DNA from 2 places in the Pedobacter sp. Leaf132 genome. Region 1 is predicted to be linked to the other one. Evidence: riboswitches for the same ligand, from Rfam matches in the RefSeq annotation. Region 1 holds a riboswitch; the other holds the start of a gene.
The links. Region 1 has a riboswitch for thiamine pyrophosphate ahead of pnuC (nicotinamide riboside transporter PnuC). Riboswitches for the same ligand answer to the same signal wherever they lie in the genome.

Region 1 (4,508 bases):
AAGCGATGGAAAAACGCGGCTTGCCTTCAATATTAAACCAAAACATCGTATCAAAAGAGAAAATGGATAGTTTAATGAAAGCTAAAGGCGCCACTTCGTATACACAATCTGTAATCTCCGTTGGCCCAACATCTACAAGCTATGCAAATGAACTAAATAATGCAGCTTACAAATTTTATGAGATTGGCACCAAAAACATTAACCATTTAAGCAAAGCGATGATTTGGAGCAGGCGTTCTATAGAATTAAATCCTATAAGTGGATATTATGATACACTCGCTCACATTTTATACCGTTTGGAATTTTATGAGGAAGCAATTAAAAATCAAAAACTCGCAATAGAAAAATCTAAAGCAGAAAATCGAGATAGCAAACATCTTCAGGAAGAGTTAAAGAAGATGAAAGACAGAAAGATATAACCGGAGCCCCCATAGCCAAAGCATGGGCGCTTTTCCTTTGCATAGTAAAACCATTTTATAAAAGATTACGTTTATTAACTATGCAAACAGCAATTTTTGGCGGCGGGTGCTTTTGGTGTACTGAAGCTGTATTTCAAACATTAAACGGTGTAGAACGGATAGTTTCTGGATACATGGGTGGTAATTTAAAACACCCAACTTATATGGAAATTTCTAATGGTGACACCGGACATGCCGAAGTTATTCAAATTGAATTTGATGAAAATGTCATTTCTTTTAAAGAATTACTGCTGGTGTTTTTTAAAACCCATACGCCAACATCGCTCAATAGGCAAGGTAATGACATCGGCGCTCAATACCGCTCCATAATTTTTTACAACAGTGATGAACAAAAACTACAAGCTGAAGAAATTATAAATAAATTAACCAAAGAAAATATATTTAAGAAGCCCATAATTACTGAACTCTCATTAGCAACTGATTTTTACGAGGCGGAAGATTATCATCAAAATTATTTTACAAAAAACGCAGGTAAGCCATACTGTGCTTTTGTTATCCAGCCAAAATTAGACAAACTACTTAAAGATTTTAAGGATAATATTAAGCCAGAAACGGTATCGCATTAATCAATAAAAGTTAATAAAGCATGCTGACTGGCAGTATGAATATCTCGCCAAACTCTGTTAATTTCAGTTTCCTTTTTTGCAGCCTCCAAGCCAGCGTATGGATATAACTTGGCGACAACCCTCCAACAGGTGTGGGCAAGTTTACGGCTTACATAGCTCAAATTATCTAAAGTATTGCTAGAAATAGAATGATTTACCTGTAATTCATCCCACGATTCATCAAAAGTTTTATAAAAGTTAAATCGAAGTTCTTCAACATCCTCCTTACAAGCTTTTAATTCTGATTTAAAGAACAAAAGCTGTTTCTCAGAATATCTTTTTAATCCGCTTCTTGTAAGAAAAGCTTCCTCAACCAAATCAATAAAATGATTTGTCATGCCTAAAGTATTTACTACAAGTGTAGTTTCTGCTAACTGTAAAAATGGATAATCAAATCCAGCTTCATCAAATTTGATATCGTTGTTTATTTTAAAAGTTCGGTTTGCTGGAACTTCTAAATTATTAACCTCAAAAGCATGACTACCAGTTGCAACTAAGCCAAAGTAAGACCATCCTGATAAAATTTGAACCTCATCTTTCTTTAAGATGAAAGACATAATTTTTGGGTTGCCATCTTCATCTAAAACATCTGTACCATCTTGATTTTTAATGATACAATTTGCTGTAAAAACGGTAGCATGCAAAGCGCCACTGGCATATTTCCAATGCCCTTTTAATAAATATCCATTTTCTATTTTAACTGCTGTGCCATCAACTGCTCCACTCCCGGCGAAGCAAACTGCTTTATCAGCAAAAACTTCTAGAGCCAGTTCGGGATTTAAAAAACCTGCAAACCATGCCGCTCCTGCACAAAGGGTGATGGTCCAGCCTAAACTACCATCTGCATAAGCAAGCGCTTCTTCTAACCTTAAAATTTCTGGAAGTTTCTTACCTGCACCACCGTAAGCTTCCGGTACAAATAGTTTAAACCAATTTTCCTGATAAGCAATCGCTAAAATTTCGGGATGGAGTTCACCGATTTTTTCTGATTGAGCGGCAAATTCTGCAACTGTTTTTTGCCAGTATGTATTCGTCAAAGTTTCCATTATACCCCAGCTTTTAATTTGTTTTTATTGATAATTTTTTTCCAATCGAAAAAACCAAATATGGCTACCACGAACAAAAAGATAGTTAAACAAGCCATTAAAGGAAGTTTTTTATGAAATAAAAGCGGGATAGCTACGATATTGGAAATATTTAGAAAAATCCAATTTTCTATTTTTCGTTTTGCCAAAAGCCACATTCCTGCCCAAGCCGTTGCCGAAACAAAGGCATCTAAAATTGGTACGTCAGAATCAGTATGATTTCGCAATGCGAAATAAAAGACGGCAAAGCCAACAGTTGAAATTAATACAGCTATCGTTAAATCTCTTTTTGAGCTCCAGGATACCTGATTTTCGCCTTCTTCTTTTCGTTTTTTCCAGATTATCCATCCATAAACACTCATTATAAGATAATAAATGCTCAGCAACATTTCTGCATAAAGTTTTACATTTAGCAAAAGAAACATCGATAACAAGATAGAAATTATGCCGGTTGGGTATAACCAGATATTATTTTTTTTAGCCAATAATACTTCTGAAACCCCAAAACCTACCGCAAACCACTCCACTATAGATGTATTTGCAATTTGCTCAACAAAAAGTTTAAACCAATCCTGAAAATTCATTTACAACACATGTTAAATAATTTGATTTACAGCAGAAATCTAGCTCCAAGCTGATGAATCAAAAAAATATAAAATAATTGAAAACTGTTTTCAGGGGCGAAACAGCAATAGCTTTAACCTCTTCCCTACGTCGGCATTATCCGAATCAGGTGCATTAAAAGGTAAAAGGCTTGAGTTATAAAGTAAAGGATAAAAACCCTAAACCTTAACTCCTATGCCTTAAACCTCTTAAATGGGTGTAATCTCAGCCTTTTGATTGCAACAGACAATGCATTTTCAAAAAGCACCCCTTTGAGTATGGCAAATATAGGTTTTAAAACGATATCTAATTAATTATTTAAAACAATCCCAATTGTCCTTTATCATCAATCTCAATATCGTTTGGGTTAGTGATTTCGAAATCTACTTTCTTTGCAGGCTTTTCTACTGGTTTTGGTTTCTCTTCAGCTTTAGAAATTTCAGGTTTTACCGGCTCAGGTTTTATCGTTTCTACAGGTTTTTCTATAACCGGCTCTACTTTAACCGGTTTTTCTTCCTTAAGCTCCGGCTCAACTTTACGCTCAAACTTTGGTTTCACAGGTGGTGGTGTTGCTTCGGTAGATTCGCCTACTTCTTCGGTTTTAACATCCACAACTATTATTTCTTCAGCAATTTCAATTTCATCTGTTTGCTCATCAGTCGGTTCACCGCCTTCATCTTCCTGATCATCGTCAGACTGCTCAGTTTCAGTTGCTGGTTCATCCAAAACCACTTTTTGAACATCGTGCGGCGATAAACGATTTCCGTTTGCCTTTAAACCTTTAACATCAATCAAATCTGCCAGCAATAAATCTAAAGTTTCAGGAATTTGGGTTTTCCCTTTTAAAACTTCAACAATAATTTTAGAAAGCGGATTGGATGTTAAAAACAACAATCTTGATTTTGGCTCCTCGCTTATAAAAGGTACTTTTTTACCTACAGACTGCGATTCAAAAACAAAACGCTTTACAAAATAATTTTGTGCTTTGCCATCAAAATGTACAGCAGCGAAAACCTTTTCAGCATTAAATTTTTCTATCAAGATTAAGCCATCATCGAAATGGTTGCTTAATTCAAACGAACTTAACTCGTAATATCCCTCTTTATGTACCTGAAGGATTTTATCATCACCATCAAATTCACCCAAATATTTGCCTCTTCCATCAACATTCAAGCGCTTTAGTAAATCATCATACCAAATTTTTAATCCTGATAAGGTAGAAACACCTTTACTTTTAAGTATGATTTTTTTAACCGGATATTTAGAAATAATATTTCCTTGCGAACCACGACCTTTTATGGCAACTTCTGCAAAATCCTGATCGAATTGTAGCTTACGAAGTTTTGAATGCGGTTTTAAGGCAACGTTCACAACCTCAGCTTCGCCATTTGGATTGGCAGTAAAATATAAAACCTTCGACCCTTTTGAGCCTTTAGTTAAATCGTATTCTTTATCTCGTGTTACGCCAACTACCGCAAAACGTTTTATATAAGATGTTCCACTCGAACCATCTTTATAAATCATGTTGTAAACAGTTCGCTCGTCGTTTTTCTTAAAAACCTGGGCATGGATAATACCTTTGCCCACAAAAGTTTTATCGGCCACTTTAGTAATTATACATTTCCCATCCTCACGGAAAACTATAATTTCATCAATATCAGAGCAATCTGCAACAAATTCATCCTTGCGTAAACCCGAACCAATAAAACCATCTTCCCGGTTCATGTATAATTTAA
Region 2 (4,508 bases), on a different contig from region 1:
CCAGGATTATTATAAAAATCGTCATTGCGAGGCACGAAGCAATCTATTGATTGGGATTGCTTGGAGCCTTGCAATGACGAAATCATAGTTTTATTAAAACTTAACGTTCAAATTTAACAAGAAATTAGTGCCGGCTTGAGGATAAAAGAAATTTTCTGTTGTTCTGCTTCCACCTAAAAGATAGCCGTATGTATATCCGTTACTTTCGTATTTTTTATTTAATAAGTTATTAACCAATAAGCCCAGGTTTACATTTTTAACACCGGCAAATTTAAAATTATAACCTAAACGAGCGTTGTTAACCCAGTATCCGTTAATGGTTCTATCGTTATTTTGGGTATTATCTAAATATTGCTTGCTTACATATTTACTCTGTAGTGCAATGGCAAAACCTTTAATTGGTTTGTATACAATTTCACCAAAAAGCACTGCAGCAGGCGAATAAGAAATATCTGTTAATTCATAATTATTTACAACCTGGCCACCATTATCATAATCATCGTAATACTCAATAAAGTTTTTTATTTTATTTCTGCTAAAAGCAGCATTCGCATTTAAAGCAAAAAATTTATTAAATGTGTATGAACCATCCAGTTCGATACCTAAACGATAACTGTTATCGACATTTTGGCGATAATTACCTCCGGTATCATTAATCTTTCCGGTTACAACGAGCTGATTTTTGTAAAACATACCATAAGCATTGGCGCCTAAATTAAGCTTACTGTTTTTAAAGCGATAGCCCAACTCTAAATCGTTCAATTGCTCTGCTTTAGGGAATGTTCCGGCTGCGGCATCCGTATAATCATCGCGATTTGGTTCCTTATTGGCCACACTAAAAGACACATACAAATTGCTTTCTGTATTGATGAAATAAGTTGCCCCGATTTTGGGATTAAAGAAATTTAGCTTATCATTTATAGATAAAAAGTTCAGCTTATTCTCAGTTCCTAAAATATCGTAATACACACGGCGGTATTGTAAATCGGCGAATAAACTCAAAGCCTCAACCGGACTGTAATTCACTTTGCCATAGATGTTAAAGTCGGTTTTGAAACCATCGTTATCATAATAATGCCTGTCTATATTTCCATTAGATGCGTATTGCGCCCAGATAATTTGTCCGAAATGCGCACCCTTGTATTCGTTGTATGCACCACCAACCGTAAAATTTAGGTTTTTTTGAGGCACATAATTAAATGAATAGGTTGCGCCATAAAAATCGTTGTCTAACCAACGGCGACGGATTAAATCTGTACGTGAAATTGTTGTGCCGCCAATTACTACCGGATTTAAACCATAGTCGCTTAATCGGTTGTTTGCTCTGTATTCTTCGTAATAACCTTCGCCCTGAGTATAATGTAATGCACCATTAAACGAAAACTTATCGGTAAGTTGCCTTGCGTAAATCAATTGATAATGATTTTGCCAATAATTATCGGTTTGATTATTATAGGTAAAGCTATTGTACGTTCTGCCGGAGTTTAAAAGATTGGCTGCATCATCCGCGTTCAGTTCATTTCTAGCAATGTAAGACTGCATACCGGCAACATCATTATTTAACCTCGATTCTGGAATACCGTTCCACGATTGATAGGTTTTTTCTGCGCCAGCAAAAACATTTATACGAAGCAAATCTTTATTACCATGGTACGCACCAGATAAAAAGTAAGATTTCAGCAATGAAGAACCTCTATCAACATAACCATCAGAACTAATTCTGGATAAGCGCCCATCGAAACTAAAGCGATTGTTAATTAAGCCTGTACCCACTTTTACTGTATTTTTCCAGGTGTCGAAGCTGCCGTAGGTGTTGTTTAATTCGGCATAAGGTTCCATTTCGCTGCCTGTAGTTTGAATGTTTAAACTCGCACCAAATGCACCTGCGCCATTTGTAGATGTACCCACGCCACGCTGAATCTGTATGTTATCTACAGATGAAGCAAAATCAGGCATGTTAACGTAAAATGTACCCTGACTTTCACTATCGTTAATTGGAATGCCATTAACCGTAACATTTATCCGGCTGTTATCGCTACCGCGGATGCGGATACCGGTATAGCCAACACCTGCGCCAGCGTCAGAATTTACTACAACACCTGGCGTGTTTTGCAAAATAAAAGGTAAATCCTGCCCGAAGTTATTCTCCTGAATTTCGGCTTTGCTTACGTTTTTATAAGTAGTTGCCGATTTTTCGTTTGCCCTCGTTGCCCTAACCACAACTTCTTCGGCAAGAAAACTTTGAGCAGATAACGTAAAGTTTAAATTTAGGTTTTGGTTTAAATCAACTACATTTTCTGTTGATTTATAGCCGAGGTAACTCGCAGAAATCACATGTTTTCCGCTCGATAAATTTCCAATGGTAAAATTTCCATTTTCATCGGCAGATACCGTGATTTTTGAGTTTTTAACCTTGATTGTTGCGCCTGGTAAGGCTTTTTGATTGTTGTCTGTAACTTTACCCGTAACAGAAAATTGTGCCAATGCAAAAAATGGCAGCATTGCAGTTAAAACCGCAAAAAGTAGTTTTTTCAATGTTTTTGTTTTTTAGTTAAACCCATCGGAAATAGGGGTACTCCCGATTTCAGTTAAACTTCCATAACTCCAATCCCTACGCCGGCATTACCCGGATCAGGTGCATTTAAAGTTCTAAGTTGTAGGTTCTAAGTTTTAAGTCGCTCAACTTATTACTTATAACGTTTAACTTAAAACATTAAAATGGGTATGATCTCAGCCCGTTTTTGTGTTATTTAAAACAAGGCACCCCTAATGATGTGGCAAATGTAGAAAAATATGTTAATTATTGTTCAAAATACGCTCGTCTTTTTTTAAAAAAGCAATTTTAGTGGTTCTTCGGTTTCGATAGTCTTGCTTTTTGCTGCAACTTTTTTTATCTCTTGTTATTTGAGGAACGAAGAATCTGCTTCATCGGTTGCGGATGCTTCCTGCCTCAGCATGACAGTATATTAAAGTTTAGCTGCAACAAAAAGATTTCAGCGTCAATCAGGCTTTTCTTACATTAAACTGCGCAACTATTTTTGCCTCCTAAACCCCTGCCTTCGGCAGGCAGGCGACCATAGCGAGATGTCCCCAACTTTTCGGTGGGGCAGAAGCGGGGGCGGGAAGAAATTAACCTAATTTGTATGGGCAGTGCTTTCCAAAATCTATAATGCTAAAAATTTATCAATAGCGTTAATAGCGTTCTGTTCGCGTTCCTCGCCCAAACCATTTATAACTTTATAATTTGCGTTCAAAGCCTTTAATTCTTTATGCCAAATTTTCATAAAATATTCTCGCTGGTTGGGGAAGTCCCGTAGCGGATCATCCTGCCAGGGCAAATCTATATCCATTAAAAGGTATAAATCATACGGTCTTTCGGGTAAGGCATCGGTAACAATTTGCGGCGTTTCACCAAGCATTTCATCACTCCATATTTTTACTGTTATAAATGTGGTATCGCAGATGATGAAATCATTTTTTGTGATGTTTAGGATGGCATCTTCAAGAGAAATTTGCCCATAGTACATATTCAGCTCATCTTGTAAAGTATATGGCGCTTCGAGGTTGGCACAATAATAACGGGCATATTCTGGTACCCACGATACATTATAGTACTTAGATAAATATTTCGACATGGTCGATTTTCCGGTGCTTTCCGGGCCAACTATTGCTATCTTTTTAATTTTCTTGTTCACGATATTTTTTTCTCCAATCCCGATAGCCATTATAGGCGATAATAATTAGTACAAAATATAATATTGCACTTAAATTTAAATGCTTGTAAATAAATAATGGTACATAACAAGCATTTGCAAAAACCCATAAAAGCCAGTTCTGTAATACTTTTCTCGTTAACAAAATTTGTGCTACAAAGCTTATTGATGTGCAAAAACCATCGGCATAAGGCACTGTACTATTGGTGTAGTTTGCCATAAACCACCCTAACAGTACGCTAAGGCCAGTTATGAATAAAATGGCAAGAAACCAACCTTTGGGCTTGAGTGTTGTAATTGGTTTTTGAATTTCCTCTTTTTTGCTGAGCCAATAATACCAGCCATAAACTCCGGTAAACAAAAAATAGACTTGTAAAGTCATGTCGCCATACATAGCTTCTCTAAAAAACAAGAAGCCATAGCAAGTAACACTTATTAATGATATTGGCCAATTCCAAATGCTCTCTTTGGCTGCAAGATAGATGCAAATAAAGCCTGTAATTACAGCAAACCATTCTAGAATTGATGTTTGTATAAATTGGTTAATCAAAAAATCGAAGAAAGAGGTTGTGGCAATTGTCATGTATTTCAAAAATAGAAACAAAAACCACATTAAAGAAAAAATCCGGTCGAGGAGGGCTCCTCTGACCGGATAATAAACCAAACAAACTATTTATGAAGAAATCCTCTTTTGCGGGTAACTAAGCCGCTGAGGAAGCTTTAGATCGAACTCTAAAGTATTTACAAAACGCAAATACGATGAGCTTATTACAAGATTGTTGCCAATAGTATTCA

Region 2: linked by a shared signal. The riboswitch ahead of LUA86_RS10735 (TonB-dependent receptor) and the one ahead of pnuC (nicotinamide riboside transporter PnuC) in region 1 are both predicted to bind thiamine pyrophosphate.

Annotation. Positions count from the first base shown of each region.
Region 1 is NZ_CAKLBO010000006.1:196,606-201,113, forward strand. It holds gene LUA86_RS13125 (hypothetical protein) at 1-419, shown strand, start outside; gene msrA (peptide-methionine (S)-S-oxide reductase MsrA) at 500-1,045, shown strand; gene LUA86_RS13135 (acyl-CoA dehydrogenase family protein) at 1,042-2,130, opposite strand; gene pnuC (nicotinamide riboside transporter PnuC) at 2,130-2,753, opposite strand; TPP riboswitch at 2,859-3,054, opposite strand; gene LUA86_RS13145 (DNA gyrase/topoisomerase IV subunit A) at 3,091-4,508, opposite strand, start outside.
Region 2 is NZ_CAKLBO010000004.1:340,947-345,454, reverse strand. It holds gene LUA86_RS10735 (TonB-dependent receptor) at 94-2,535, opposite strand; TPP riboswitch at 2,592-2,728, opposite strand; gene LUA86_RS10730 (AAA family ATPase) at 3,165-3,695, opposite strand; gene pnuC (nicotinamide riboside transporter PnuC) at 3,679-4,296, opposite strand.